2 regions of the Streptomyces sp. NPDC012794 genome follow, and region 1 is predicted to be linked to the other one. Evidence: riboswitches for the same ligand, from Rfam matches in the RefSeq annotation. Region 1 holds a riboswitch; the other holds the start of a gene.
The links. Region 1 has a riboswitch for glycine ahead of gcvP (aminomethyl-transferring glycine dehydrogenase). Riboswitches for the same ligand answer to the same signal wherever they lie in the genome.
Positions count from the first base shown of each region.

Region 1 (14,844 bases):
TCCCGTCGCCGGTGATGGTCAGCACCCCGTCGAAGTCCGCATTGGCCGTGAACCTCCAGGAACCCTTGGCGTACTCCGTGATCGCCTTCTCCACCGGGGCTCCCGCACCCTGACACGGCGGAAGCATCAATCCCGGCCAGCAAGTACCGCAGTGCTGCCCGACGGCCCACTTGAAACCACCAGACCACGCCTGTTCATGTGCATCCCTCCCCATCCGGAGCCCCCGTCGCGGACACTCCGCTCATCCGGTACCCGGAGCGGCGAGAGTGCGCCCACCCCGCTACGGGGGACAACGCTCGTGCCGACAGACGTGGACCGGCCGCGGACACGCCCCGGACACCAGACTCATGCCCCGGCCCGCCGCAGGTGCCTGAACCGCATTCACCCCGGCTTTCCGCCATCACGGCGCCGGCCCGCGGTCCACCCGGTCGAAATCCAGTGAGGCCGGTCGAGGCCAGGCGCGACGGGACACTGTCCGACCAGTCCAGTCACCGCGCATTGGCCTTTGTCCGCGATCGCCGAACCCCCCTACGGTCGGCCCATGCGCATCCGAATCGTCGACGCCTTCACCGACCGTCCCTTCGGGGGGAACCCCGCCGGAGTCCTGCTCCTCGACGGCGGCTTCCCCCCGGACAGCTGGCTCCAGCGGGTCGCCGCCGAGGTGAACCTCTCCGAGACGGCCTTCGCCCATCCCCTGCCGCCCGGCGGCGATGCCGACTGGGCGCTGCGCTGGTTCACCCCGGCGGCGGAGGTCGACATGTGCGGCCACGCGACCCTGGCGACCGCGCACGTCATCGCCGCCGCCGGCCTCGCCCGGGGTCCGGTCCGCTTCAGCGCGCGCTGCGGGATCCTCACGGCGGAGGTCGCCGCGGACGGCACGGTCACGCTGGACTTCCCGACCTCGTCCCTGACCCCGCTCGCGCCGGTCCCGGAGGTGGACCGGGCCCTGGGCGCCGAGGCGAAGTCGGTCCACGACACCGCCGAGCACATCGGCGACCTGCTGGTGGAGCTGGCCGACGAGCGGACCGTACGGGAACTCGCGCCCGACCACGCGGCCCTGCGCGCCTACGCGCGCCGCGGGGTGATCGTCACCGCGCCGGCCGAGGACCCCTCCCGCGGCTACGACTTCGTCTCGCGCGGCTTCTTCCCCGCCGTCGGCGTCGACGAGGACCCGGTGACGGGCAGCGCCCACACCGCCCTCGCCCCCTTCTGGGCGGCGCGCCTGGGCCGCACCGAGATGACCGGCCTGCAGGGCGGGGCGCGCACGGGTCTGGTGCGGGTGCGGCTCGCGGGTGACCGTACGCTCCTCACGGGCCACGCCGTCACCGTCATCGACGGCGAACTGCTCACCGCCCCCGACACCCCTTAGGGCGTCGGCAGCCAGCCCACCTTGCCCGCGAGCAGCGCGTACCCGCCGAAGGCGACGATGTCGAGCAGGGCGTGCGCGACGACCAGGGGGCCGACCCGGCCCCAGCGCCGGTAGGCGAGGACGAAGACGACGCCCATCACCACGTTGCCGATGAACCCGCCGATGCCCTGGTAGAGGTGGTACGAGCCGCGCAGCACCGAGCTGGCGAGCAGCGCGGCCGTCGGCGACCAGCCCAGCCCGTCGAGCCGGCGCAGCAAGTACGCCAGCACGATGACCTCCTCCACCACGGAGTTCTGCACCGCGGAAAGGATCAGCACCGGGAACTTCCACCACACGTCGGGCAGGGCCTCCGGCACCACCGTCAGGTTGAAGCCGGTGGCCCGGGCCGCGAGGTAGAAGGCCAGCCCGGCGCTGCCGATGCCGGCGGCGACGAGCACGCCCCGGGCCAGGTCGGGGCCGGGCCGGGTGCGGTCGAAGCCGAGCGCCCTGAGCCCGGGCGCACCCTCGCGGGTCAGCAGGTGCGCGACGAGAAGCACGGGCACCAGCGCCGTCGCGATCCCGAACAGCTGCCAGGCCAGGTCCAGCCAGGGCCGTCCGGGCGCGTAGGAGCCGTTGAGCGTGGCCGCCTGGTCCTTGAGCCCGCCCGGCTTCGTCAGCGAACCCACGAAGCTGATCAGCGCCGAGACGCCGCTCGCGCCCAGCGAGAGCGCGAGCACGAGCAGGGTCTCGTTGCGCAGGACCCGGCGCCCGTCCTCGCGCAGTTCCACGCCCACCGGCTCCGGCTCGACCCGCACGCCTGACTCCCGTCCCGTTCCGACCACCACCCCATACTGCCTCCTCGGCGGCGGGAAGGGATCAGCGGGAACGGAGGGAGGAAGGGAGGGGCGGACGGGGCGGGGCGCGCGGCGGGCCCGCCGGTCAGCGGCGGACCGCGGTCGTGGCGTCCACCTCCTGCTCCTCCAGGCCCACGGGCCAGGTGTGCACGGGGTGCCCCTTGTGCATCAGCTCGCTGTAGCGCCGGGTGGTGGCCGCGAGGGCGGCGTCGCGTTCCAGCCCGCCGGCGAGCGCGCGGTGGTACGTGTCCACCTGCCAGGTCGCCCCGTTGACCCGGCGCCGGCACCGCTCCTCGATGATCCCCAGGTAGAGGTCCCGGTCGGCGGGCTCGATGCCCCAGGCGTCCAGCCCGGCCGCCGCCATCGGCAGCAGCTCGTCCAGCACCAGACGCACCGCGGGTACGCTCACCAGTCCCCCGGCCCGGCCGCGGCGCGGCCAGCGGATCCGGGCGTCGATCCCGTACCGGCAGGCCGCGTCGAAGTTGGCCTCCGCCTCCGCGAAGGACATCCGGGTCCACACGGGGCGCTGCTCGTCCGCGAGGGTCCGTACGAGCCCGTAGTAGAAGGCGGCGTTGGCGACGACGTCGGCCACGGTGGGCCCGGCGGGCAGGACCCGGTTCTCCACCCTCAAGTGGGGCACCCCGTCGGCGACGCCGTAGACGGGCCGGTTCCACCGGTAGACGGTGCCGTTGTGCAGCACCAGCTCCTGCAGGCTCGGCACCCCGCCCTGGGCGAGCACCCGCAGGGGTTCCTCCTCGTCGCAGATCGGCAGCAGGGAGGGGAAGTAGCGGACGTTCTCGGCGAAGAGCTCGTACACCGAGTCCACCCACCGCTCCCCGAACCAGGTCCGGGGCCGCACCCCCTGCGCCTGGAGCTCGGGCGGCCGGGTGTCCGTTGCCTGCGTGAACAGCGGCGGGCGCGACTCGCGCCACAGCTCGCGTCCGAACAGGAACGGCGAGTTGGCCCCCACCGCTATCTGTACGGCGGTCACCGCCTGCGCCGCGTTCCACACGTCGGAGAACCGGGCCGGGGTGACCTGGAGGTGCAGCTGCACGGAGGTGCAGGCGGCTTCCGGCACGATCGACCCGGTGCTCCAGGTCAGCCGCTCGACCCCGTCGATGTCGAGCCGGAAGTCCTCCCCCCGCATCATCAGGATCTGCTCGTTGAGCAGGGAGTAGCGGTCCACGGCCGAGAGGTTGGCCAGGGCCAGGTCCGCGCGGGAGATCGTGGGCAGGATCCCGATCATCACGACGCCCGCGTCGATCTCCACGGCCTGGCGGTGGGCGTAGTTCAGTCCGGCGCTCAGTTCCTCGGCGAGCTGGTCGAATACCCGCCCGTCGAGCCGGTGGGGGAGTACGTTCACCTCCAGGTTGAACATTCCGAGTTCCGTCTGGAAATCGGGGCTCGCAATCCGCTCCAGCACCTGTGCATTCACCATGCGCGGCATACCGTCGGCACCTGCGAGATTCAGCTCTATCTCCAGCCCCATCATGTTCTTGGGACGGTCGAACCTCTTCTCCGCCAGAAGCCGCTCCAGCCCCTCCAGGCACTCGTGAAGCTTCCTCCGATACCGATGCCGATCGGACAGGTCGAATCCGCCTGCCACGACCTTCTCCCCCATCGAAGCGTCCCTCCTCGAGTGGCCGGGCCCAGAGCACCCGGGCGCGCGTTACGGTCGATGATGCCCAAGCACCGTGATCCATAACGCCGGAGCGGGGGCTTGGCGGGGAGCGCGCGCCGGTATGGCCAGATGGGCGCTCCGGCACATTCGCCTGGCAACTCACCGGATGCAAATTCCCCCTGGGTTTTGCCGATTTCACATTGGCGAAGCTTTCCAGCCGAGCACCTTTCCGGTAACCTTCCAGGTCAGCGCGGTCTGTCCACGCGCAACCGGCATGAATACCATGGCAGCGAGACCGGAAGGCGCCTTGCCGGCAATAGGCAGGACGGCTAGCCGAAACACTGCGTGAACACATGTCGTATAAACTCCGCAAACGAGGCAGAGAGTTGGCGCGCGGCCATTGCCCCAAGGCCCACCTCTGACCCCAGAATGCGACAGCTCCGTCCGCACTTTCCCCCGTACCACCGGTCTCCCAAGTGAGAGGCGACCCACCATGCCGCTGCATGTCCCCCCGGCTCCCGCGCCCGCCCTGCGCAGCGTCCTCGCGGCACTCGGTTCCCCCACCGCCGTCCACGAGGCACACACCCCCGCCCTGCGCGCGGTCCAGGGTCCGATGACCGCCGAACTCGCGCTCCCCGTCCACGTGCTCGACCGGCTGGGCGTGTCCGGCCACACGGCCGGCGGCCGCCCGCCCCGCACCCGTCTCACCGGCTGGCGGTTCCTGATCCGCAGCGGCGACCGCTTCATCGCGGCGGCCGACACCCGCCTGACCCCGGACGGCTGGGCCTTCTCCCACTTCTTCGAGGGCCCCTACGTCGCCGCCACCGAACGCGCCCTGCGCCAGGCGGAGTCGCTCGGCAAGGCCTACCAGCCCCGGCTGCTGTCCGTGCCCGAGCTGTACATGCTGACCCTGTGGCTGCACGGGGCGGTGGGCGCCGACGCCGCCGCCGGCCTCCCCGCCGCCGCCGACCTGCTGGTTCCGCTGGCCCCGGCGCCGCCCGGGATCGCACCCTTCCGGCCGCACCCCGTCTCGGAGCTGCTGCCCGTACTGACCCACCGGCTGACCCGGACCGCCCCACCGGCCCCTCCCACCCTGGCGGCCCCGGCGGCTTGACCCGAGTCACCCATTCGGCCTAGTCCGCTCGGGCCAATGCGAACCACCCGAAATGACAGGGGAGTTGGCGTGAACCGCCCGCACGGGTGATGCGTCCTCATTCCAAGAGGACAGCTGCCGGGAAATACCTGCGAAGCAGCCGTCCTGGGGGAACACTGAGGACATCCTCCCCGCAGGCGCGGGGACGACCCAGGGGGACGGCCATGAATCACGCATCGAGCCGTAGCGAACAGACCACACCGCAGCGAAAGAACCCATCCATGTGCCAGCACCAGCCTGCCTGCCCGTCATCAGAATCCGCCGACCGGGAGGCCGCGCGCCCGGTGGCCAACCACCCGGAACAGGGCTGGAGCCTGCTGTGCAACGGCGTCCTGCTCTTCGAGGACACCGGTGAGCTGCTGCCGGACGGCCAGATCATCGCTCCGCACCGCCCGCTCGCGGTGGCCTAGGTCGTCTCTTCCGGATCTTGCCGGTCAAGCCCGCGGCGTCTGGTGCGGTGCCTCGCAAGGCGGAGGCACAGCGCGCGTACCGGACGTACTCGGCTGCGCCGACAACGCGGCGAGGTGCCGTGCCAGGCGTCGCGGGTCTGGGGGCACCTCCCAGCGGTAGCTGGGGGAGCAAGATCCGGAAGAGACGGCCTAGGGCACCGCACGGCGCGGACGCACGGACGAAGAAGGGGCCGGTCCCGGAGCGCAATGCTCCGGGACCGGCCCCTTCACCCTGTCACCGGCCCGTCAGCTACGGGCCCGGCTGCCGTGTCAGTGGTCGTACTCGTCCAGCGGCGGGCAGGAGCAGACCAGGTTCCGGTCGCCGAAGGCGCCGTCGATCCGGCGCACCGGCGGCCAGTACTTCTCGGCGGCGGAGACGCCCCCGGGGAAGACGGCCTCGTCGCGGGTGTACGGGTGGTTCCACTCGCCGCCCAGCGCCGCGGCGGTGTGCGGGGCGTTGGCCAGCGGGTTGTCGTCCACCGGCCACTCACCGGCCGCGACCCGCTCGATCTCCGCACGGATCGCGATCATCGCGTCGCAGAAGCGGTCGATCTCGGCGAGGTCCTCGGACTCCGTCGGCTCGATCATCAGCGTGCCGGCCACCGGGAAGGACATGGTCGGCGCGTGGAAGCCGTAGTCGATCAGGCGCTTGGCGATGTCGTCGACGCTCACACCCGTGGCCTTCGACAGCGGACGCAGGTCGATGATGCACTCGTGCGCGACCAGGTCGCCCGGACCGGTGTACAGCACCGGGTAGTGGTGCTCCAGGCGCTTGGCGATGTAGTTGGCGCCGAGCACCGCCACCTGGGTGGCGCGCTTGAGGCCCTCGCCGCCCATCAGGCGGACGTACGACCAGGAGATCGGCAGGATGCCCGCCGAACCCCACGGCGCGGCCGAGATCGGGCCGACGCCCGTCTCGGGGCCGGCGGCCGGCTGGAGCGGGTGGTTGGGCAGGTACGGGGCCAGGTGCGCCCGGACACCGACCGGGCCGACGCCCGGGCCGCCGCCGCCGTGCGGGATGCAGAAGGTCTTGTGCAGGTTCAGGTGCGAGACGTCGCCGCCGAAGTGACCCGGCTTGGCCAGGCCCACCAGGGCGTTCAGGTTCGCGCCGTCCACGTACACCTGGCCGCCGGCCTCGTGCACCTGGGCGCAGATGTCGGCGACGTGCTCCTCGAACACACCGTGCGTCGACGGGTAGGTGATCATGAGCACGGAGAGCTCGTCACGGTACTGCTCGATCTTGGCGCGCAGGTCGTCCGCGTCCACCTCGCCGTCGTCGGCGGTCTTGACGACCACGACCTTCATGCCGGCCATCACGGCGCTGGCGGCGTTGGTGCCGTGCGCGGAGGACGGAATGAGACAGACGGTGCGCTGCTCGTCGCCGTTCGCGCGGTGGTACGCGCGCACCGCGAGCAGACCGGCGAGCTCGCCCTGGGAGCCGGCGTTCGGCTGGATGGAGACCTTGTCGTAGCCGGTGACCTCGCAGAGACGTTCCTCCAGCTCGTTGATGAGCGTGAGGTACCCCTCGGCCTGCTCGACCGGGGCGAAGGGGTGCAGCTGGCCGAACTCGGGCCAGGTGACCGGCTCCATCTCGGTGGTCGCGTTGAGCTTCATGGTGCAGGAGCCCAGCGGGATCATGCCGCGGTCCAGCGCGTAGTCCTTGTCCGAGAGCTTGCGCAGGTAGCGCAGCATCGCGGTCTCGGAGCGGTGCTGGTGGAAGACCGGGTGGGTGAGGTACGCGTCCGAGCGCAGCAGGCCCTCGGGCAGCGTGTCGGCGGCGGTCCCGTCCAGGGCCTCGATGTCAGCGGTGACACCGAAGGCGGCCCAGACGGCCTCGAGGTCGGCGCGGCGCGTGGTCTCGTCGCAGGCGACCGAGACGTGGTCGGCGTCGACCCGGTACAGGTTGACCCCGCCCTCACGGGCGGCGGCGACGACCTCGGCGGCCTTGCCGGGCACGCGGGCCGTGACGGTGTCGAAGAAGGAGCCGTGGACCAGCTCGACCCCGCCGGCCGTCAGGCCCGCGGCGAGCAGCGCGGCGTAGCGGTGGGTGCGGCGCGCGATCGTCTTCAGGCCGTCCGGGCCGTGGTAGACCGCGTACATCCCGGCCATGACGGCGAGCAGCACCTGCGCGGTGCAGATGTTGCTGGTGGCCTTCTCGCGGCGGATGTGCTGCTCGCGGGTCTGCAGGGCCAGGCGGTACGCCTTGTTGCCGTCCGCGTCCACGGAGACGCCGACGAGGCGGCCGGGCAGCGAGCGGGCGTGCTTGCCCTGGACGGCCATGTAGCCGGCGTGCGGGCCGCCGAAGCCCATCGGGACGCCGAAGCGCTGGGTGGTGCCGACGGCGATGTCCGCGCCCAGCTCGCCCGGGGAGGTCAGCAGGGTCAGGGCCAGCAGGTCGGCGGAGACGGTGACGATCGCGCCGAGCTCGTGCGCCTGGTCGATGACCGGCTTGATGTCACGGACGGCGCCGGAGGCGCCCGGGTACTGGAGCAGCACGCCGAAGACACCGCGCTCGGCGATCTCGGCCGGGATGCCCTCGGACAGGTCGGCGACGACGACCTCGACGCCCGTGGGCTCGGCGCGGGTCTCGATCACGGCGATGGTCTGGGGCAGCGCGTCGGCGTCGACGAGGAAGACGCCGTCCTTGACCTTGCCCACGCGGCGGGCCAGCGACATGGCCTCGGCGGCCGCGGTGCCCTCGTCGAGCAGGGAGGCGCCGGAGGTCGGCAGACCGGTCAGGTCGGCGACGAGGGTCTGGAAGTTCAGCAGCGCCTCGAGGCGGCCCTGCGAGATCTCCGGCTGGTACGGGGTGTACGCCGTGTACCAGGCCGGGTTCTCCATGACGTTGCGCAGGATCACCGGCGGGGTGAAGGTCCCGTAGTAGCCGAGACCGATCATCGAGGAGAGCACCTGGTTGCGGTCGGCGAGCGAGCGCAGCTCGGCCAGCACCTCGGCTTCGGTGCGCGCCTCGGGCAGGTTCAGCGCCTCGGCGGTCTTGATCACATCCGGTACCGCGGCGGCGGTGAGCTCGTCGAGGGAGCCGTAGCCCACCTGGGCGAGCATCTTCGCCTGCGCTTCGGCGTCCGGGCCGATGTGACGCTGCTCGAAGGGGATGCCCCGCTCGAGCTGGGAGAGCGGAATGCGGTTGGCGGTCATAACGGAGGCCTCCTGGTCGTATGACCTGCGAGGGGCACCACGGCGCGGGCACCCGGACGGCCTCCCCCTCTGTCATCTCAACCTGAGAGCTTCACCGGAGCCGCGGGGTTCGCCCGAGAGCTCCGGCTTTCACCGTCGGTGAGGAGAAGCGCCGGTACTGCGGGTCCGGAGCCTGCCCCTGCTTTCCAGAGTGGCCTCGTCACGTGCGGTACGTATGCCTGAGAGATTCCGGGGAGGATTTGCTCCTTCGGCGCCTCCGTCGTACTCACTCGGAGGACTCTCCCGCACAGGGTCAACAGCCGTCACCCAGCCTACCAGCGAGGATCTCGACCCTCCCTCGAGTGGCCCCCTCTTCAAATATGCACTTTTGTAGTCATGACGGATGAGCTCTGCATCACTGCGACCGTACGGAGGGACCGTGCAGACCGACATCGATCCGCGCAGCCTGATCGGCCGCAAGGCGTTCGACCGCAACGGCGCCAAGATCGGCACCGTGGACGAGGTCTACCTCGACGACGCCACGGGCGTCCCGGAGTGGGCCGCCGTCCGGACGGGCCTCTTCGGCCGCGACGCCTTCGTCCCCCTGGAACCCAGCGAGGTGGTGGACGACGCCCTGCGCGTGCCCTTCGAACGCGCCCTGATCAAGGACGCCCCCGACTTCGGCGTCGGCCGCCACCTCTCCCCCGAACAGGAGCTCCAGCTCTACCACCACTACGGCCTCGACGTGGCCCTCCCCTCCGACTTCCAGCGCCCCCACCCGCAGGACAGGCCCTAAGGGCCCTCCCCTACCAGGGGCAGCGGGTCCGAGGCCTCCAGCTCGGGGTCGTCCAGCCGGAAGGTGCGGACCCGGCCCGGGGCTGATCCGGGCTGCTCGAACCGTACGGTCACCCGGCCGACCCCGCTGCCCTGCACCCACCCCGGCCCGTACACCGCGTGCCGTACGTCGCTCCCGGCGGCCCAGTGCCGTACGGGAGCGGCCTCCGTGCCCTCCAGGGCCTGCGCCGGCTCCTCGGGCGGCTCCGCCTCGCCGGAGGACTCCGCGGGGTCGTCGCCGGCTCCTCCGGCTCCTCCGGCCCCCGTGGCCCCGGCGCCGGCCGCCTCCTCCGCCTCCGCGGCGGCGGCCAGCGCGTGGGCGAACAGGTCCTCCTGGGTGTAGTCCGCGAGCCCCGTCACCCCCACCCCCAGCAGCCGCACGCCGCCGGTGGTGTCCACGCCCTCCAGCAGCCGCGCGGCAGCCTCCCGCACCACGGCCGCGTCGTCGGTGGGCCCCCGCAGCGTCTCCGAGCGGGTCAGGGTCGAGAAGTCGTACCGGCGGACCTTCAGGACGATGGTCCGCCCCGAGTGTCCCGAGCCGCGCAGCCGGCCCACGCAGCGGTCCGCGAGCCGCTGCACCTCGTTGCGGATCCGTACCCGGTCGTGCAGGTCCACGTCGAAGGTGTCCTCGACCGACACGGACTTCGCGTCGCGCTCGGCGACCACCGGCCGGTCGTCCAGACCCAGCGCCATCCGGTAGAGCCCCACCCCGTGCGCCCTGCCCACCATCCGCACCAGTTCGTCCTCGCCCGCCTCGGCCAGCTCCCCCACGGTGGTGATCCCGGCCCGGCGCAGGTGTTCACCGGTGGCCGGCCCGACCCCCGGAAGGGTGCGCACCGACATGGGCGCGAGGAGCTCGCGTTCGGTGCCGGGCTCGATCAGCAGCAGTCCGTCCGGCTTGGCCTCCTCCGAGGCCACCTTGGCCAGCATCTTGGACCCGGCCAGTCCGACCGAGCCGCTGAGCCCCGTGAGCGCCAGGATCTCCGCCCGCAGACGCTCCCCCGTGGCGCGGGCGCTCTCCGAGTCGAAGGCGGCTCCGCCCGCCTCCAGGTCCACGAAGGCCTCGTCGAGGCTGAGCGGCTCCACGAGCGGCGACAGCTCCCGGAGCAGGCCCATGACCAGCTCGCTGACCTCGCGGTAGAGGGTGAAGCGCGGAATCAGGTACGCGCCGTTCGGGCAGAGCCGGCGGGCTTGGGCGGTCGGCATCGCCGAGTGCACCCCGAAGCGCCTGGCCTCGTACGAGGCGGTGGCCACGACCCCGCGCGGCCCGAGCCCTCCGACGATCACGGCCTTCCCGCGCAGACTGGGCTTCGACGCCTGCTCGACGGAGGCGTAGAAGGCGTCCATGTCCAGGTGCAGGATGGTCGGCGCGGCTCTCACGGTACCGATGCTGCCCCATGCCACTGACAACGCGGTGATCCGTGGCCGCGGCCCGCGTCCCGCCCCCGGGGGCACGGGCGCGGGGCGGGCTCAGACGGCCCGGTTCCGGCGGGCGGCCAGCTCGTCGGCCGGGTTGTGGCGGACCAGGGTCTCCCCGGTGTCCACGCGCTCGCCGTGCAGCTGGGACAGCGCGTTCTCGACGTCGCGCCAGACGACGCCCACCGCGATGCCGAAGACGCCCTGACCGCCTTGGAGCAGGCTCACGACCTGGTCCGGCGAGGTGCACTCGTACACGGTCGCGCCGTCGCTCATCAGCGTCATGCGCTCCAGGTCGGAGAAGCCCCGGTCGCGCAGGTGCTGCACGGCGGTGCGGATGTTCTGCAGCGCCACTCCAGTGTCCAGGAAGCGCTTGACGATCTTCAGGACGACCACGTCGCGGAAGCTGTACAGCCGCTGGGTCCCCGAGCCGTACGCGGGCCGCACGCTCGGCTCCACCAGCCCGGTCCGCGCCCAGTAGTCGAGCTGCCGGTACGTGATCCCGGCGGCGGCGCACGCCGTCGGTCCCCGGTAGCCGACCTGTTCGGACACCGGGCCGTCGCTCACCGGTCCGACCGGCGCGGGCGCCGGCTGACGGTGCACGGACCCCGCCGCACCACTGTGCAGCGGGTACGGCCCACCATCGCTCCGCGCGGGGGTGCCCCCGGTCGTACCGTCGCCCGTGATCCTCACGCCGACCCTCCGTCCTTGACCTGCCATCTCGAAGGTAGGCAGTGACCAGGGGTGCGTCAACGATCGCCACACTCGGCACGCCGAGTGATAATCACCCTGAGAGTGGTTTCCCGTACCCCATTGCGGGGAAAGGCTACTTGAATGGGCTGACCGTTCACGGTGGATGACGCGACCGTCGGCGCGGCTACTGGGGGCCCGTCTCGAAGTCCTCGGGCGAGATCTGGTCGAGGAATTCTCGGAACTTCTCCACCTCGTCCTCCTGCTCGTCGGGAATGGCGATTCCGGCGTCGTCCAGCACACCGTCACTGCCGTAGATCGGCGTTCCCGTGCGCAGGGCCAGCGCTATGGCGTCCGACGGCCTCGCGCTCACCTCGACTCCGCTGGCGAAGACCAGCTCCGCGTAGAAGACGCCCTCCCGCAGATCCGTGATCCGGACCTCGGTGAGCTCCTCGCCGACCGCGTCCAGCACGTCCTTGAACAGGTCGTGCGTCAGCGGCCGGGCAGGGGCCATGCCCTGCTGCGCGAAGGCAATGGCGGTCGCCTCCCCAGGACCGATCCAGATGGGGAGGTACCGGTCGCCTCCCACTTCACGCAGGAGCACGATCGGTTGGTTGGAGGGCATTTCCACCCGGACACCCACAACGTCGAGCTCGTTCACACAGCAACCCTAGGACCTGCTCGGCAGGTTTGGGTAGTCGGGGCTCCCCCGGGACCACTCCGGTCAGTGCGGACGCAGCCCGAGAGCGGTCTGGACCAGGGCCTCGTGAAGCCGTACGGAGAGCCCCGTGAGCTCCCTCATGGTGGCCTCGGCATGGGCTCTGGTCTGCGGGTTGCGGTGCCGACGCAGCGGGGAGACCAGCTGCTCCACCAGGCCGGCCTCGCGGTCCGCCGCCGCCTTCATGCCCCGCAGGTGCCGGGGCTCGAGTCCGAACCGCCCGAGGTCCGCGATGAGCCGGGCCACGGTGACCGTCCCGGCGTCGAACCCGCCGCCCGGTGCCTCGGAGACGAGTCCGTACGACTCCCACTCCTCGAGCTGCGCCTCGTCCACCTCGGCGGCGGCGATCAGCTCGGCCCGGCCCACCCGGGCCGGCGTCGGCCGCTCCCCGCCGGCCTCCCCGCCCCCGGCGGAGGACTGCGCGGGATCCACCGACTCCCCGTGCGCGGCGGGCGCGGGGATGCGGATCTGCTCTCCGCGGTCGAGCGCGTCGAGCTGCTCCCGGATCACCTTCAGCGGGAGGTAGTGGTCGCGCTGCAGGCGCAGGATGCGCCCGAGCCGCTCGACGTCCGCCGCGCTGAACTTGCGGTATCCGGAAGGTGTGCGCCGGGGCTCGACCAGCCCCTCCGCCTCCAGGAAGCGGATCTTCGAAATCGTGACTTCGGGGAACTCGTCCCGCAGCGTGGTCAGCACCGTGCCGATGCTGACCAGCTGTCCGGCCGAGCCGGCGGTGCCGTTCTTCGGGGCACCGCCCGTCGGGGTACGCAGCATGGAACCTTCCCTGGGTCCCCCCGGAGGGTGTCCGGGGGTGGGGTTCCCCCCGGACGGTGTCCGAGGGGGTCAGGCGCCCCGCAGGCTCGCGTAGAAGACCAGCCGGTACTTGCCGATCTGCACCTCGTCACCGTTGTGCAGGGCGACGGACTCGATCGGCTCGCGGTTCACGTACGTGCCGTTGAGGCTGCCCACGTCGGCGACGGTGAAGCCGCCCTCCGGGCTCCGGCGGAATTCGACATGCAGGCGGGACACGGTGATGTCGTCCAGGAAGATGTCGCTCTGCGGGTGCCGGCCCGCAGTGGTCAGTTCGCCGTCCAGGAGGAACCGGCTGCCCGAGTTGGGCCCGCGCCGCACGATCAACAGGGCGGAACCGGGCGGCAGCGCCTCCACCGCGGCCTGGGCCTCGGGGGACAGCGAGGACGACAGGTGCTGGCCCGACCCCTCGGCCTCGTAGGCCTCGAGGCCGGAGATCGAGATGGTGGACGTGGTCTCCGAGGCACGCTCCGGCGTCAGACCCGGCCGCAGCGGCGCCCCGCAGTTGGAGCAGAAACGGCTCGCCGCATCGCTGCGGTGTCCGCACCTGCCGCACGTCTGCTCGGCCGACATGGACGGCTCCTCGCGCCGCGGCTGCCCCGCGGAGGCACTGGTGGCATAGGGGTCGGAGGCAAACCCTCCACCCGCACTGGAGCTTGACGGTTCACCGAAACCTATGCGTCCGGAACCGGCGGGGTCAACGGACGACGCGCCGCCCCCCGCAGGGTCACCCGGGCCGGCCACCTCGTCGCGGAAGAGCGGCCTGTCGCCCTGCCCCTCCGCTCCCGGCTGCCCCGCGCGATGCCGCGAGCCACCGCTTTCCTCGTTCTTCTTCTTGCCGAACAACTTCTCAAACAACTTCACGGGCGATTCCCCTTGACCGAAACAGACCCGCCCGTGGGGCAGGACGAACTCTGCATGCACACACCTGCCGACCCGGACATTCTGACAACGTCCGTAACCACCAGACAGTTTCCACCACGCACGGCGACTTCCGTGCGTCGACCCCCCGCAGGCGCCGGCCCGCGTGAGAGCGTCCGCACACCGCTACGCGTCACGACGATGACGACCGAGCGTAGTCAGGCTGCTTCGCAGCCCGCAAGGCATCCACAACGATCTTCGCCGACCGTGTGACGGCAACGGTCGCCTGTTCCTTCTCCATGGTCTGTACGACACCTCCCGGGATGTTGAGCGCGGGCTCCAGATCCTGCGGTTTGCCGATGACCTTGAACTCATAGGGCTGTGTGATCTTCTTACCGTCGATCCCGACCCCGCCGGCCTCGTCCGAGAAGTACGAGCCCGCCACGACGCGCACCCCGTTGATCTGGATCGCCTCCGCCCCGGCCGCCCGCAGCTCCTGGAGGGTGTCCAGCAGCTGGTCGGACCGCACCTGCCCCTTGGCGTCGGTGATCCGCAGCGTGATCCCCGGGCCCTGTGCGGCCACCGTACCGGCCAGGATGCCCAGTTGGCGCTCCTTCTCAACCGTCTGCCGCCGAGCCTCCTCGGCCTGGTTGGAGCTGCTCTGCAGCTCCTTGCGCTGGTCCTCCAGCCTCTGCTTCTCGTCCTCCAGGCGCTGGGTCCGCCCGTCCAGCTCGTCGAGGATCCGTACCAGGTCCTCCTGACGGGCACCGCGCAGCGGCGCGCTGGAGTCGCTGTTGGAGCGGACCTGGATCGCGAGACCGAGCCCCAGGACGAACAACAGCAGCGCGACGATCAGTTGGGCCCGGCTGAACCGGGGCGGCCACAGCCCGGCGGCCAGGCGCTGGCGCCCGGTCTCCTCCGGCACGGCGGGCCCGGGCTGCCGCGGGGGCTCCTGGGG
Region 1 is NZ_JBIBCI010000032.1:4,824-19,667, reverse strand. Features, by position in the region: gene ACFY7H_RS32405 (PhzF family phenazine biosynthesis protein) at 542-1,369, shown strand; gene ACFY7H_RS32400 (CPBP family intramembrane glutamic endopeptidase) at 1,366-2,163, opposite strand; gene ACFY7H_RS32395 (glutamate-cysteine ligase family protein) at 2,288-3,823, opposite strand; gene ACFY7H_RS32390 (hypothetical protein) at 4,317-4,937, shown strand; gene ACFY7H_RS32385 (DUF5999 family protein) at 5,198-5,386, shown strand; gene gcvP (aminomethyl-transferring glycine dehydrogenase) at 5,696-8,581, opposite strand; glycine riboswitch at 8,778-8,876, opposite strand; gene ACFY7H_RS32375 (PRC-barrel domain-containing protein) at 9,000-9,356, shown strand; gene ACFY7H_RS32370 (DNA polymerase IV) at 9,353-10,774, opposite strand; gene ACFY7H_RS32365 (MerR family transcriptional regulator) at 10,865-11,503, opposite strand; gene ACFY7H_RS32360 (bifunctional nuclease family protein) at 11,688-12,161, opposite strand; gene ACFY7H_RS32355 (MerR family transcriptional regulator) at 12,225-12,989, opposite strand; gene ACFY7H_RS32350 (FHA domain-containing protein) at 13,059-13,949, opposite strand; gene ACFY7H_RS32345 (DUF881 domain-containing protein) at 14,080-14,844, opposite strand, start outside.

Region 2 (14,844 bases), on a different contig from region 1:
TGGACGGCGTCGGAGTGCAGGGGTACGCCGTGCTCCCCCGCGATGGCGGCGAGTTCACGGACCGGCATGACGGTGCCGATCTCGTTGTTGGCCCACATCACCGTGGCGAGGGCGACGCCGTCGGGGTCGCGCTCGACCGCCGCCCGGAAGTCCTCGGGGTGCACGCGGCCGTAGCGGTCGACGGGGAGGTACTCGACCTCGGCCCCTTCGTGCTCGGCGAGCCAGTGCACGGCGTCCAGGACGGCGTGGTGCTCGACGGGGCTGGCGAGGACGCGGGTGCGGGCCGGGTCGGCGTCGCGGCGGGCCCAGTAGAGGCCCTTGACGGCGAGGTTGTCGGCCTCGGTGCCGCCCGCGGTGAAGACCACCTCGCTCGGGCGCGCGCCGAGGGCCTCGGCGAGGGCCTCGCGGGCCTCCTCGACGGTACGGCGGGCCCGGCGGCCGGCGGCGTGCAGGGAGGACGCGTTTCCGGTGGCGGCGAACTGCGCGGTCATCGCCGCAGCGGCTTCCGGGAGCATCGGCGTGGTCGCGGCGTGGTCGAGGTAGGCCATGATTTTTTGATTCTACGAGCCCCCTGCCCCGGTGGCTCCCGCCCGGGGTGCGCGCGGGCGCCGTGACCCCGAGGCGCCGGCCCCGGTTCCGGGAACCGGGGCCGGCGCCCCCTCGCGTCAGCGCGGGGCGCGCGCCAGCTGGCGGGACTGGGCGACCAGGCGGTCGGCCGAGTCCCAGACCTCGGCGTCCTCCTCCAGGAAGCCGCCGGCCAGGTTGCGGGTGACGATGCCCACCCGCAGCGGACCCGGGGCCGGGCGGTGGCGGATGTGCGTGGTGAGCTCCACGGTGGGGGCCCACCCGAGCAGGCCGAGGTCGAAAGCGGTCGGCGGCAGTGCGTCCACCGCGAGCAGCAGCGACAGCGGGTCGGCGTCGCGTCCGTCGGCCAGTTCGAACCAGGCCCGCATCTCGCCCTTGCCGGACGGCGCTCCGACCGCCCAGCCCGCCGTCGCCGGGTCCAGCCGCAGCCGCAGCCGGTCCACGATGGCGCTGCTCCCGGGGATGGGGGCCGGACCGGCCTCGGGGCCGAGGCAGTCCTCGTACGCGGGCATCACCGGCGGCCGCGCCACCGTGTGCACGGTGTCGGGGAGGGCGGCGAGGTCGCCGTACGAGGCGAGGACGCGGATGCGCTCGATCTCGGCGCCGTTCGCGTCGTACTGGAACAGCGAGGCCTGGCCGGTGGAGAGGGTGCGGCCGACGCGGACCACCTCGGTGCGGATCACGGCGGGGCCGGGCACGGAGGAGGTGAGGTAGTGGGCGGAGACGGTGAAGGGGTCCGGGTGCGGCAGGGCCGCCGCGAGGGCCCGGCCGACCAGGGCCAGCAGATAGCCGCCGTTGACGGCGGTGATGATCGTCCAGCCGGCGGACAGCTCCGCGTCGTACACCCCGGGCTCGCCCGGGCGGGCGGTGATGGTGGTGTCGCGGTCGAATTCGCTGTCGCCGATGGAGGCCTGGGCCGCTGCGTAAGACATGCCGACGACGGTACACCGGTAAGCTACTAAGCGGTAGCTTTTGTTTCGGGGACGGAACTACGGCTCTTCGGCCACCGAGGAGCGCCGGTTCCAGGCCAGCGGGGCCCGCCAGTGGTACTGCATCGCGAGCAGGCGCAGCACGAAGGTGGTGACGGTCGCGAGCGCGGTCGTGAAGGGGTTCAGCACCTCGAAGCTGATGAAGACGGCCACCATGGCGGCACCCACGACGGCGGGCACGGCGTACATCTCGCGGTCGCGCAGCAGCGACGGCACCTCGTTGGCCAGTACGTCGCGCAGCACACCGCCGCCGACGGCGGTGGCGACGCCGAGCGCGGCGGAGGACGTCAGGCCGAGGCCGTACTCGTAGGCCTTGGTGGTGCCCGACACGCAGAACAGGCCGAGGCCGGCGGCGTCGAAGACGTTGATGGCCCGGTTGATGCGCTGGACCTCGGGGTGGAGGAAGAAGACGAGCGCGGCGGCGATCAGGGGGGTGACGAAGAAGCTGAGCTCGCTGAAGGCGGCGGGCGGGACGGCGCCGATGCAGAGGTCGCGCAGGAGGCCGCCGCCGAGGGCGGTCACGAGGGCGAGGACGGCGATGCCGAAGACGTCGAAGTTCTTGCGGACCGCGAGGAGGGCGCCGGCGGTGGCGAAGACGAAGATGCCCGCGAGGTCCAGGACGTGCTGGATGCCGGGCGGGAAGAGATCGTGGAGCACCCCGCCATTGTCGCCCGCCACGGAGCCGCCGCCCGCCGGGGCCGAAGCGCGAAGCCGAAGCGCGGGCGGAAGCGCGGGGCGGGGGGCCTGTACGGCCCCGACGCCCCGGGGGCCCCGACGCCGCCCGCGCCCGCCGGACCGGCTCCGGCGCCGCGGCGGCGCGACGCCGGAGGGGCACCCCTACGCCGAACCACCCGAGCGGCGCGGCGGGCGCGAGGCCACGGAGCCGGTGCCGCGCCGCGCGGGCGGGGTGTCAGGAAGACGCGGCCGGGGCGTTCTCCGGGTGGTGGCAGGCCGCCTGGTGGCCCGGCTTGAGGGCGACCAGCGGCGGGTCCTGCTTCGCGCACAGCTCCGTCGCCTTCCAGCACCGCGTGTGGAAGCGGCACCCGGCCGGCGGGGAGATCGGCGAGGGCACGTCGCCCTTGAGCAGGATGCGGCCGCTCTTCGCGCCGCGCCGCCTCGGGTCCGGGACCGGGACGGCGGAGAGCAGCGCGTTCGTGTACGGATGCATCGGCGACTCGTACAGCGACTTGCGGTCGGCCAGCTCCACGATCTTGCCGAGGTACATCACCGCGATGCGGTCCGAGACGTGCCGGATGACCGACAGGTCGTGCGCGATGATCACGTACGTCAGGCCGAGCTCCTCCTGGAGGTCGTCCAGCAGGTTCACCACCTGCGCCTGGATCGACACGTCGAGCGCGGAGACCGGCTCGTCGGCGACGACCAGCTTCGGCTTGAGGGCCAGGGCGCGCGCGATGCCGATGCGCTGGCGCTGGCCGCCCGAGAACTCGTGCGGGTAGCGGTTGTAGTGCTCCGGGTTCAGGCCGACGAGGGCGAGCAGCCGCTGGACCTCCGCCTTGATGCCGCCCTCGGGGGTGACGCCCTGGAGCTTGAAGGGGGCCGAGACGATCGCGCCGACCGTGTGCCGGGGGTTCAGCGAGCCGTACGGGTCCTGGAAGATCATCTGCACGTCGCGGCGCAGCGGGCGCATGCCCGCCACGCTCAGGTGCGTGATGTCCTTGCCCTCGAACTCGATGCGGCCGCTGCTCGGTTCCAGCAGGCGGGTGATGAGGCGGCCCATCGTCGACTTGCCGCAGCCGGACTCGCCGACCACGCCGAGGGTCTCACCGCGCCGGACGTCGAAGTCGATGCCGTCCACGGCCTTGACGGCGGTGGTCTCGCGGCGCAGCAGCCCCTTGTTGATGGGGAAGTGCTTGACCAGGCCCGTCACCTTCAGCAGCGGTTCCGCCTCGGTGACGGTCCCGGAGCCCGGGGCGGAGCCCTCGGCGGGGTCCTGGGCGGCGGTGTCCTTCTTCATGTCCGTCACAGCTTCGGCGCAATCTCTTCGGTCCAGATCCGGGTCCGCTCCTCCTGCGACATGTGGCAGGCGGACCAGTGCCGGCTGTCGTCCTGGGTCAGCTCGGGCCGCTGGGTGCGGGTGATGCCCCCCTTGGGCACGTCGGCGTAGGGGCACCGGGGGTTGAACGCGCAGCCGCTCGGGATGTTGATGAGGCTGGGCGGCGAGCCCTTGACCGGGATCAGCCGCTCGGTCTGGTCGCGGTCGATGCGCGGCATGGAGCCGAGCAGTCCCCAGGTGTAGGGGTGGCGGGGTTCGTAGAACACCTTCTCCGCGGTGCCGCGCTCGACGCACCGGCCGCCGTACATCACGAGGATCTCGTCGGCCATCTCGGCGACCACACCGAGGTCGTGCGTGATCATGATGACCGCGGAGCCGAACTCCTTCTGGAGGTCGCGGATCAGGTCGAGGATCTGCGCCTGGACGGTGACGTCCAGGGCGGTGGTCGGCTCGTCCGCGATGAGCAGTTCGGGGTTGTTGACGAGCGCCATCGCGATCATCGCGCGCTGGCGCATGCCGCCGGAGAACTCGTGGGGGTACGCGTCCACGCGCTGGTGGGGCTCCGGGATGCCGACGCGGTCGAGCATCTCGACGGCGCGGGCGCGGGCCTTCTTCTTGTCCACGTCGTGGTGGGTCCGGTACGCCTCGACGATCTGCTTGCCGACCGAGTAGTACGGGTGCATCGCGGACAGCGGGTCCTGGAAGACCATCGCCATCTTGCGGCCGCGCAGCCGGCGTACGTGGTCGGCGTCGGCGCTGACCAGGTCCTCGCCGTCGAGCACCACCTCGCCCGAGATGTGCGGGCGGCTGCGCGCGTTGCCGGTGCGGTGCAGGCCCATGATGGCCAGCGAGGTCACCGACTTGCCGGAGCCGGATTCGCCGACGATGCCGAGGGTCTTCCCGCGCTCCAGGTCGAAGGTGAGGCCGTCGACGGACTTCACCAGGCCGTCGTCGGTCGGGAAGTGGACCTTGAGGTCGCGCACGGAGAGGAAGGGGGCCGCGTCGCGCGCGCCGCCCTGCTCGGGCACGAAGGCCGGCTGGTCGGAATCGTTCTTGGTCACGTCAGCCTCACGCGCGGGTCGATGACGGCGTACAGCAGGTCCACGATCAGGTTGGCCATCACCACGAACAGCGCGGCGAGCAGGGTGACCCCCATGATCACGGGGAGGTCGCCGGCACCGATGGCGGCGACGGCCGCCGTCCCGAGGCCCTGGAAGTTGAAGGTGGTCTCGGTGAGCACGGCGCCGCCGAGGAGCCCGCCGAGGTCGAGGCCGAACATCGTGACGACCGGGGTGAGCGTGGAGCGCAGGGCGTGCTTGCGGATGACCACGGACTCCTTGAGTCCCTTGGCCCGGGCGGTGCGGATGTAGTCCTCGCCGAGCACCTCCAGCATGGTCGCGCGGGTGATGCGCGCGTAGGTGGCGGCGAAGAGGAAGGCGAGGGTGACCCAGGGCAGGATCAGGCTGTTGAGCCAGGCCAGCGGATCCTCGGTGAGGGGTTTGTAGTTGGAGACGTCCAGCCAGCCGAGGCTGTAGACGAAGATCGCGGGGGCCACCATGCCGGTGAAGAAGATCGGCAGGGAGACGCCGGCGAGCGCTCCGACCATGACGGTGCGGTCGATGGCGGTGCGGCGCTTGAGGGCGGAGATCACGCCCGTGGCCACACCGGCGATCACCCAGATCACGGCCGCCCCGAGGGCGAGCGAGAGGGTGACCGGGATGCGGTCCATCATGGTCTCCCAGACGGGCGCCTCGGTCTTGAAGGAGTAGCCGAAGCAGGGAGCCGCACAGTGGGTGATCTCGGTGCCGCCGTCGTAGTCGCGGCCGGCGAAGATGCCCTTGACGAAGAGCAGGTACTGCTCGGAGATGGGCTTGTCGAAGCCCATCTTGACGCGGATGCCCGCCAGGGCGGTCTCGTTGGTCTCCCGGCCGGCGTACATGAGCGCGGGATCGCTGCCGGTCAGCTTCGGGACCGCGAAGAAGATGCCGAAGGTGACCAAGGAGACCACCAGCAGCGTGGCGGCGACGTTGAACAGCCGCCGTATGAGGTAGACGAGCACTGCAGTCGGCCGCCCGGGGCTGTTGGCCGCCGCCCCTCGTGGGGGCGGCGGCCAGCGCCTGCGGCCTTCACCTGCCCTTCGGACTAGCGCATGTGCGGTGAAGGCACTTACTTACGTGCTGAGTTGCGGTTGCCTGCCCGGCGGTCGGCCGGGCTGCCCGGCTGCCCGGCTCATCGCCGGGCAGCCTGCTACTTCTGTGCTCCTGCTACTTCTGCGCGATGCCCACGGTGGCGAGGTCGATCTTGCCGAAGGACTCGTTGAAGAAGACGTTCGTCAGGCGCGGGTTGTGGTAGACGAGCGCCTTGTCGAAGTTGATCGGCAGGTAGAGCGCCTTGTCCATGACCTTCTTGTTGATCTCCCCGTAGAACGGGGCGGCGGCCTCCGGGGAGGGGGCGGCAGCGGCCTTGTCGAACAGGCCGTTGATCTCGGGGTCGTTGACCTCGGTGTAGTTGTTGTTGCCGTTCGGCAGGATGAACGATCCGTCGACCAGCGGCTGCAGGAAGCCCGCGCCGGAGTTGTAGTCGGCGCCCCAGCCCATGACGATGATGCCGTAGCCCTTCTTCTTCACGTTCTCGGGCGAACCGATCGTGGAGGAGGAGAGCTTGCCGTCGAACTGGTCGATCGTCGCCTTGATGCCGACCTTGGCGAGGGAGGCCTGGAGGGACTCGGCCGTCTTCACCTCGGGGGCGCGGTTGTTGCGCACCGCGATGGTGGTCTCGAAGCCGTCGGGCTTGCCACAGGCCTTGAGGGCCTCCTTGGCCTTGGCCTCCTGCGGCTTGCCCTTCGTCAGACCGAAGGGGTCGTAGCTCTTGTCCGAGCCGGGGACGCCGGCCGGCAGCATGTTCGCGCCGAGGTCACCGCTGGTCGGGCCGCCGCGCGCGGTCTGGAGGGACTTCGGGTCGGCCGCGTAGATGACGGCCTTGCGGCACTCGATGTTGTCGAACGGCGCGACCGTCTGCGGGAAGGCGAAGTAGCGGATGTAGCCCGTGAAGGGGTTGTCCGCGTTCTTCTTGAGGTTCGCGTCCTTCAGGATCTTGTTCTTCGCGGCCTGCTGGACACCGGTGCCGTCGACGGCCATGTCGATGTCGCCCGAGAGCAGGCGCTGGTCCATGTCGTCCGGGTTGGTGGTGACCGTGAAGGAGACCTTGTCCGGCAGACCCTTGCGGATCGGGTCCGTCTTCGGGTCCCAGTTCTCGTTGCGGACGAAGGTCGCGCCCTTGCCGGCGGTGAAGCTCTCGACCTTGTAAGGACCGGTCGACATCGGCTTGTTGGTGTAGGTCGCGCCCGTGTCCTTGCCCATCGGGACCGGCGAGGAGGACGGCATGGCCAGCAGGTAGCTGAAGTCCGAGTTGGCGCTCGCCAAGTTGAAGACGATCGTCCGGTCATCCGGCGTCTCGACCGTCTTCAGACCCATCTTGTTGGGGTCCGTGTCCTTGTACGGGCCGGGGTACTTCTGGCCCTGGTCCAGGAGGTCGATCAGGTAGGTCGGGCCGCCGGACAGGACGTCCTGGGCGAAGACGCGCTCGATGCCGTACTTGATGTCCTTCGAGGTGATCGGCGTACCGTCCTCGAACTTCACCCCCTCCTTGAGCTTGAGGGTGTACGTCTTGCCGTCGTTGCTGATGACCGGCAGGGCCTCGGCGAGGTCCGGGACCACCTTGGTGCCGTCCTTGCCCGGCTTGGCGTCGTAGGCGAGCAGGCTGCGGACGTAGAGCCGCTGCATGTTCCACACGAAGCCGTAGTAGGCGCGCGCCGGGTCGAGGTAGTCGACGTCCTGGGGGGACCAGAGCTTGAGCTCGCCGCCCTTGTCCTCCGAGGGGTTGATCACGGCGGTGGCGGCACCGCTGTAACCCTTGCCGCTGTCGCCGTCGGCCTTGTTCTCGGCCTTCTTGTCCCCGTTGCCACCGCACGCGGCGGTCATCGAGAGGGCGGCGATCACGGCGGTGATCGCGAGAGCCTGCTTTCTGCGGATCACGGTTGTCCAACCTCCATAGGTGGTGAATCGAAGAAGCGGTTCAGCTGCCCTTGGGGTCGAGTGCGTCGCGCAGCCCGTCCCCGAAGAGGTTGAACGCCAGGACGGTGATGAAGATCGTCATGCCGGGGACCACCATGTACATGGGGTCGTCCTGGTAGATGGGGACGGCGTCGGAGAGCATCTTTCCCCACGAAGCGGTGGGCGGCTTCACGCCGGCGCCCAGGAAGCTGAGGGCCGCCTCGGTCAGGATGTTGGTCGGGATGATCAGCGTGGCGTAGACGAGGATCGGCGCGACCAGGTTCGGCAGCAGCTCCTTGATCAGGATGTAGCCGCGGCCGGCTCCGAGGCTGCGCGCGGCCTCGACGTACTCGCGTTCACGCAGGGAGATCGTCTGGCCCCGGACGATGCGGCCGATGTAGGGCCAGCCGAAGAAGCCGATGACGAGGATGAGCACGCCCATGCGGACGCCCGAACCCTCGAACCCCCACAAGGAGTTGGGGACGACGGAGACCAGGGCGATGGTGAACAGCAGCTGCGGGAATGCCAGCAGCAGGTCCATCAGGCGGCTGATGATCCCGTCCACCCAGCCGCCGAGGAAGCCGGCGAGGGCGCCCAGGAGGCTGCCGAGGACGACCGAGACGAAGGCCGCCAGGAAGGCGACGACCAGCGAGATGCGGGCGCCGTAGACGATCCGGCTGAACACGTCGCGCCCGTTGGTCGGTTCGACGCCCAGCAGGAAGTCGGAGCTGATGCCGCCGAAGGAGCCGAGCGGCGTGCCCAGGTCCGGGTCGATCATGTCCTCGTGGAACTCGTTGGGGTCGTGGCCCAGCAGGTTCACGATCAGCGGCGCGAAGACCGCCACCAGGATCAGGAGGATCACGATCACGCCGCCGGTCAGCGCGACCTTGTCGCGCTTGAGCCGCATCCAGGCGATGCGGCCGGGCGAGCGGCCTTCGATGGCCTTGGCAGGGACGTCGGCTACGGACACGGGTGCGGGTGTTTCCGCGCTCGTGTCGTGCAGTGGTGCCGTCATCGTGGTGGGGACCCCTCTCGGCCGACGGGTGGGTCGGCCCATGCCCGCCGCTGTGGCGGCGTTGGTGCGGAGTGGCGCTCGAGTGCTCGGGGCACGTGAACGCGTACGAGGTGCGAGGTGCTGGCGGTGCGGCCGTGCTGTGGGTGGAGCAGGGTGCGGTGCGGGCGGTGCGGTGCTGCTGAGGTGCGGGAAGTACGGGTGCGCCGTGTCGGGACGAACGGCGGAACCACGTGCCGAACCGCGTCCGAGAGGACTGACCGGCTCTTGGGTGGGGAGTCTTCATCGGGCGCTCGACCAGCCGCCAGACCCGCAGATGAATGGATGCGCAACCGTGATCTGAGGCCGTGGTTCCCGTTATCCGGACTCCGCTGACGGCTCAGCGGAGCAAGACCGTCCGTTCGGTACACAAACGGACATCAGGGCCAACTCAGTGGAGTACCGCGTCAATTGGACGCCCGTCTGCGGTGATATCCGGACAAGGCGAAGGCCGCCGGGAACCATGGTTCCCGGCGGCCCGGTGTCCGTCGGACGGGTCCGTCTCAGGGTCCGGGCGCACCCGGGAAATCCCTGTAAGCAGCTCGGGGAACGCGCCCCCGGAGCCCCTGGAGCGGCTCAGTAGGCGGCCGCCTGCCCCTCGCGGTCGTAGAAGGGCCGGGTCTGCGCACGCAGCCACATCGCCACCGGATCGTGCTCGTCCGCCAGCGCGACCGTGCACACCGGAACTCCCTCGGGCACGGCGCCGACCGACTGGCGCATCATCTCCCGTACGGATTCCAGCGCGGGCGCCGAGGCGTCGTACAGGTCCAGTCCCACCGCGAGGTACGCCGACCCGAGCGAGGGCTGCACCCAGGCGCGGCGCAGCGACCTCACGGCCGGCGTCCGGTGCGCGTGCTGGGTCAGCAGCCCGTAGAACTGCGGGAGTTCCAGAGCCGGCTCGGACAGCCGCAGCGGTCCCGCGGGCATCCGGTCCAGGCCGGTGGCGACCCGGCGCAGGTCGGCCCACGGCACGCCGAGGCCGCCGCCCTGGGCGTGCGGGTTGACCCACAGCCCCCAGCGGTCCGGGTACAGGGCGCGGGCGATGTCCCGGCCGGTGACGACCTCGTAGCCGCGGTTCCAGCCGCTCGCGGCCAGCTCCTGCGGGGAGGTCACGCAGGGGGCGTAGCCCAGGCCCTCGACCTCCATGCCGCCGTACTGGGCGTCCGGCGAGCCCGGCTGCCCCTGCCACAGCAGCATCCACAGCCTGCCCTCGGCGAGGGCGCGCAGGAATGACTCGTAGCTCTCATAGCGCCCGGGAGTCACCTGGCGCAGCATGTGCTCGACCTGCCCGGCCGCGGCCGTGCCTGACGCACTCACCCGGTACCCCTCTTCGTCTTCTTCCGCCCGTCGTCCACACGTCCCAACCAGCTTAAGCGGCGCTACGGCAGGTAGAAGGGGCGTACGCGCTCACGAATCCAGTCCGTGACCGGGTCCTCGGCGGCGTCCAGCAGGATCAGCTGCACCGGCCAGGGCGCCGGTACGCGGGCCAGGGCGCGGCCGAGCGCCTCCAGCGGGGCGTTCCGCGCCTCGGGATCCCATCCCGTCAGCCGGACACCGATGAAGAGCTGGGGGTCGCCGCCCTCGACACTGGCGAGGCAGCGGTGGGCGGCCGCGACCGCTCCGGTGGTCCGGAACTCCTCGGCGGCGGCGGCGAGGAAGTCCACCGGGTCGTCCTGCCAGTCGGGTTCGAACAGCCGGACGCGGCCGCCGGTGGCCGGGCCGTCGAGCTCGGTACGGCCGGTGCGGCACAGCTCCGCGACGGCGGCCGGGGGCAGCGGGACCCCGACGGCGCCCTCGGGGTTCAGGGCGATGCCGAGCTGCGGGGGCAGGCCGCGGGCGAACTCGACCGCGGGGGCGACCGCGAAGTCCATGGCGGGGCCGGCGGCGAAGCGGAACTGGGCCTCCGAGCTGTAGACGGGGACGTACGCCTCGCCGCCGATCAGCATCGTGGGGAGGTCGAGGGAGGTGCTGTCGGGACCGCCGCCCTGGGGCAGCGGCACCCAGACCCGGCTGCGGCCGAGCGCCTCCAGGATCTGCGGGCCGGCGTCCGCCCGGCCGAGCACCGCTCCGAGCACCTGCTCCAACTCGTTCGCCGGCCAGCCGTTGCCCGTCATGTGCGCCCGCTCTCCCTGTTCCGCGCCGATGTCGCCCCGAGGCTACCTCGGCCTACGGCGGGGGGCCGGGGCGGGCGGCTCGCCGCGGACGCCGCCGCCTCAGGCGTCGAAGGCGATCCGGTTCAGGGCGGAGGCCGCCCGGCGGTCCAGCAGGGTGACCGTGGCGCAGCCGCGCGGGGGGCGGCCCGATTCGGCCGCGGCCAGGAGGCGTGCGACCGCGCTCCGGTGACGGGCGAAGGCGTACGCCGACACCCGGCGGCCCCGCGCGGCCTGCCCGGCCAGGGCCTCCTCGGGGGTGGTGTCGAGCAGCAGCAGGTGCAGGGACCGGCCCCGCTGCCGGGCGGCGGCGGCCAGCAGGGCCCGCACCCACGACTGGGTGCCGCAGTCGTGGACCACCACAGAGGCGCCGGAGCGCAGCTCGCGCCACAGCCCCCGGTAGTGGGCGGCGCGCACCAGCGGCCGGTACACCGCGTACGGCAGGGCGGACGGCATGCGGCGCTCCCAGCGCTCGCGGGTGTCCTGGGAGTCGATGCCGGTCTCGGCGGCCCGATTGATCAGGGTGCTCTTGCCGCCGCCCGGCAGCCCGGACACCACGACGATGTCCCCGGCGGCGTAGCCGAGCCGGTGCGGCCCCGCGGACCGTCCCCGCAGGTCACGCACCGGACCGCCGGCCGCCGCGGGGCGGGCCGCGCTCCGCGGCGCCGGGACCGCCCCGACCGTGCCCGTGGTCGTCACCACTCCGAACCTCCGCACAGTGAATCGTCTCCCCCCGAATCGGGCCGCGAGGGCCCCATGCCCACTGAATGTAAAGAGACGGTAATCCGCCGGCCGCGGTTGCGGGCGGACGTTCCACAGCGCGGACGGCCGGGCGGCGCGCGCGGCGGCCTCCGCGGAGCGCGCGGACCGCACGTTCTTGCGGGCCCCACTGCCCCCTCCCGCCCGTCCCGTGCAATGATGTGCGCCATCTGGACACCAAACTGCATACCGGCCGCTTGAATCCGCGCGGGAGAGTCCCGGCAGGCCGCGAGGCCGTGCCCGGGCGCCGAAGGAGCAAGTACCTCCCTTGAATCTCTCAGGCCCCGTACCGCGTGGATGAGGCAGATCTGAAAAGCGAGCCCCGCCGCGTCCGTCCCCGACGGCCCGGCGCGTGCTCCACCCAAGGTGCAAGTCGGCGTTCCCCCTCCGGGAACTCTCGGCGAACCTCTCAGGTTCCGATGACAGATGGGGAGGAACCTCCTCGTCATGTCATGCCCTGGGACCCGGGAGCCACACCCATGAGCACTGCCCCCCGCCTGACCGCGCTCGACGCGCTGCACCGCTCGCTCGGTGCGACCATGACCGACTTCGCGGGCTGGGACATGCCGCTGCGCTACGCCAGTGAGCGCGACGAGCACAACGCCGTGCGCACCAAGGCCGGCCTGTTCGACCTGTCCCACATGGGCGAGATCACCCTGACCGGCCCGGAGGCCGTGAAGGCCCTGGACTACGCGCTCGTCGGGAACATCTCCACCGTCGGCGTCGGCCGTGCCCGCTACACGCACATCTGCCAGGAGGACGGCGGGATCCTGGACGACCTGATCGTCTACCGTCTCGGCGAGACCGAGTACATGGTCGTCGCCAACGCCTCCAACGCCCAGGTCGTGCTGGACGCGCTCACCGAGCGCGCCGCCGGCTTCGACACCGAGGTCCGCGACGACCGTGACGCGTACGCGCTGATCGCCGTCCAGGGCCCGGAGTCCCCCGGCATCCTGAAGTCGCTCACGGACGCCGACCTGGACGGCCTGAAGTACTACGCCGGCCTGCCGGGCACCGTCGCGGGCGTGCCCGCGCTGATCGCCCGCACCGGCTACACGGGCGAGGACGGCTTCGAGCTGTTCGTCTCCCCCGGGCACGCCGTGGAGCTGTGGCAGGCGCTGACCGAGGCGGGCAAGGACGCCGGTCTGGTGCCGGCCGGCCTGTCCTGCCGCGACACGCTGCGCCTGGAGGCGGGCATGCCGCTGTACGGGCACGAGCTGACCACCGCCCTCACCCCCTTCGACGCCGGGCTGGGCCGGGTCGTGAAGTTCGAGAAGGAGGGCGACTTCGTCGGCCGTGCCGCCCTGGAGGCCGCCGCCGAGGTCGCCGCCACCAAGCCGCCGCGCAAGCTGGTCGGTCTGGTCGCCGAGGGCCGCCGCGTCCCGCGCGCCGGCTTCCCCGTGGTCGCCGGCGGCGAGGTCGTCGGCGAGGTGACCTCCGGCGCCCCGTCCCCCACGCTGGGCAAGCCGATCGCGATGGCGTACGTCGACGCGGCGCACGCCGCGCCCGGCACCTCCGGCGTCGGCGTCGACATTCGCGGTACGCATGAGCCCTACGAGGTCGTGGCCCTGCCCTTCTACAAGCGGCAGAAGTAACCCTCGTACCGGCTCCACCGTCTCAGCCCGCAAGACCACCGTTCGTATCCACCTCCCCGCATCCAGGAGAATCAGGTCATGAGCAACCCCCAGCAGCTGCGTTACACCAAGGAGCACGAGTGGCTGTCGGCCGCCGAGGACGGCGTCGCGACGGTCGGCATCACGGAGTTCGCCGCCAACGCGCTCGGTGACGTCGTCTACGCCCAGCTCCCCGCGGTCGGCGACACCGTCACCGAGGGCGAGACCTGTGGCGAGCTGGAGTCGACCAAGTCGGTCAGCGACCTGTACTCCCCCGTCTCCGGTGAGATCGTCGAGTTCAACCAGGACGTCGTGGACGACCCGGCCCTGGTGAACTCCGCTCCCTTCGAGGGTGGCTGGCTGTTCAAGGTGCGCCTGTCGGAGGAGCCGAAGGACGCGCTCTCCTTCGACGAGTACACCGCCCTCACCGCCGGTAACTGACCCCAGGGGATCCTGATGTCCGTTCTGAACACCCCTCTCCACGAGCTCGACCCCGACGTCGCCGCCGCCGTCGACGCCGAGCTCGTGCGCCAGCAGTCGACCCTGGAAATGATCGCGTCGGAGAACTTCGCTCCGGTCGCCGTCATGGAGGCCCAGGGCTCGGTCCTGACCAACAAGTACGCCGAGGGCTACCCCGGCCGCCGCTACTACGGCGGCTGCGAGCACGTCGACGTGGTCGAGCAGATCGCGATCGACCGCGTCAAGGCGCTGTTCGGCGCCGAGGCCGCGAACGTCCAGCCGCACTCGGGTGCGCAGGCCAACGCCGCCGCGATGTTCGCGCTGCTGAAGCCGGGCGACACGATCATGGGCCTGAACCTGGCCCACGGCGGTCACCTGACCCACGGCATGAAGATCAACTTCTCCGGCAAGCTCTACAACGTGGTCCCGTACCACGTCGACGAGACCGGACAGGTGGACATGGCCGAGGTCGAGCGCCTCGCCAAGGAGTCCAAGCCGCAGCTGATCGTCGCCGGCTGGTCCGCCTACCCGCGCCAGCTGGACTTCGCCGCGTTCCGCCGGATCGCGGACGAGGTCGGCGCGTACCTGATGGTCGACATGGCCCACTTCGCGGGTCTGGTCGCCGCGGGCCTGCACCCGAACCCGGTCCCGCACGCCCACGTCGTCACCACCACCACGCACAAGACCCTCGGCGGTCCGCGCGGCGGTGTCATCCTGTCGACGCAGGAGCTGGCCAAGAAGATCAACTCCGCGGTCTTCCCGGGCCAGCAGGGCGGCCCGCTGGAGCACGTGATCGCGGCCAAGGCCGTCTCCTTCAAGGTCGCGGCCTCGCCGGAGTTCAAGGAGCGCCAGGAGCGCACCCTGGAGGGCGCGAGGATCCTCGCCGCCCGCCTGGTGCAGGACGACGTCAAGGCCGTGGGCGTGGACGTCCTCACGGGCGGCACCGACGTGCACCTGGTCCTGGTCGACCTGCGCAACTCCGAGCTGGACGGCCAGCAGGCCGAGGACCGCCTCCACGAGGTCGGCATCACGGTCAACCGGAACGCCATCCCGAACGACCCGCGGCCCCCGATGGTCACCTCGGGTCTGCGGATCGGTACGCCGGCCCTGGCGACCCGCGGCTTCGACGCCGAGGCCTTCACCGAGGTCGCCGAGATCATCGCGCAGGCGCT
Region 2 is NZ_JBIBCI010000010.1:208,817-223,660, reverse strand. Features, by position in the region: gene ACFY7H_RS20635 (cysteine desulfurase family protein) at 1-548, opposite strand, end outside; gene ACFY7H_RS20630 (thioesterase family protein) at 666-1,517, opposite strand; gene ACFY7H_RS20625 (trimeric intracellular cation channel family protein) at 1,575-2,231, opposite strand; gene ACFY7H_RS20620 (ABC transporter ATP-binding protein) at 2,485-3,549, opposite strand; gene ACFY7H_RS20615 (ABC transporter ATP-binding protein) at 3,555-4,616, opposite strand; gene ACFY7H_RS20610 (ABC transporter permease) at 4,646-5,647, opposite strand; gene ACFY7H_RS20605 (ABC transporter substrate-binding protein) at 5,853-7,568, opposite strand; gene ACFY7H_RS20600 (ABC transporter permease) at 7,663-8,655, opposite strand; gene ACFY7H_RS20595 (enhanced serine sensitivity protein SseB C-terminal domain-containing protein) at 9,268-10,008, opposite strand; gene ACFY7H_RS20590 (enhanced serine sensitivity protein SseB) at 10,071-10,805, opposite strand; gene ACFY7H_RS20585 (AAA family ATPase) at 10,905-11,540, opposite strand; glycine riboswitch at 11,799-11,902, shown strand; gene gcvT (glycine cleavage system aminomethyltransferase GcvT) at 12,080-13,195, shown strand; gene gcvH (glycine cleavage system protein GcvH) at 13,274-13,654, shown strand; gene glyA (serine hydroxymethyltransferase) at 13,670-14,844, shown strand, end outside.
Region 2: it holds a riboswitch for glycine, as region 1 does, so the genes downstream of both, gcvT (glycine cleavage system aminomethyltransferase GcvT) here and gcvP (aminomethyl-transferring glycine dehydrogenase) in region 1, are expected to answer to the same signal.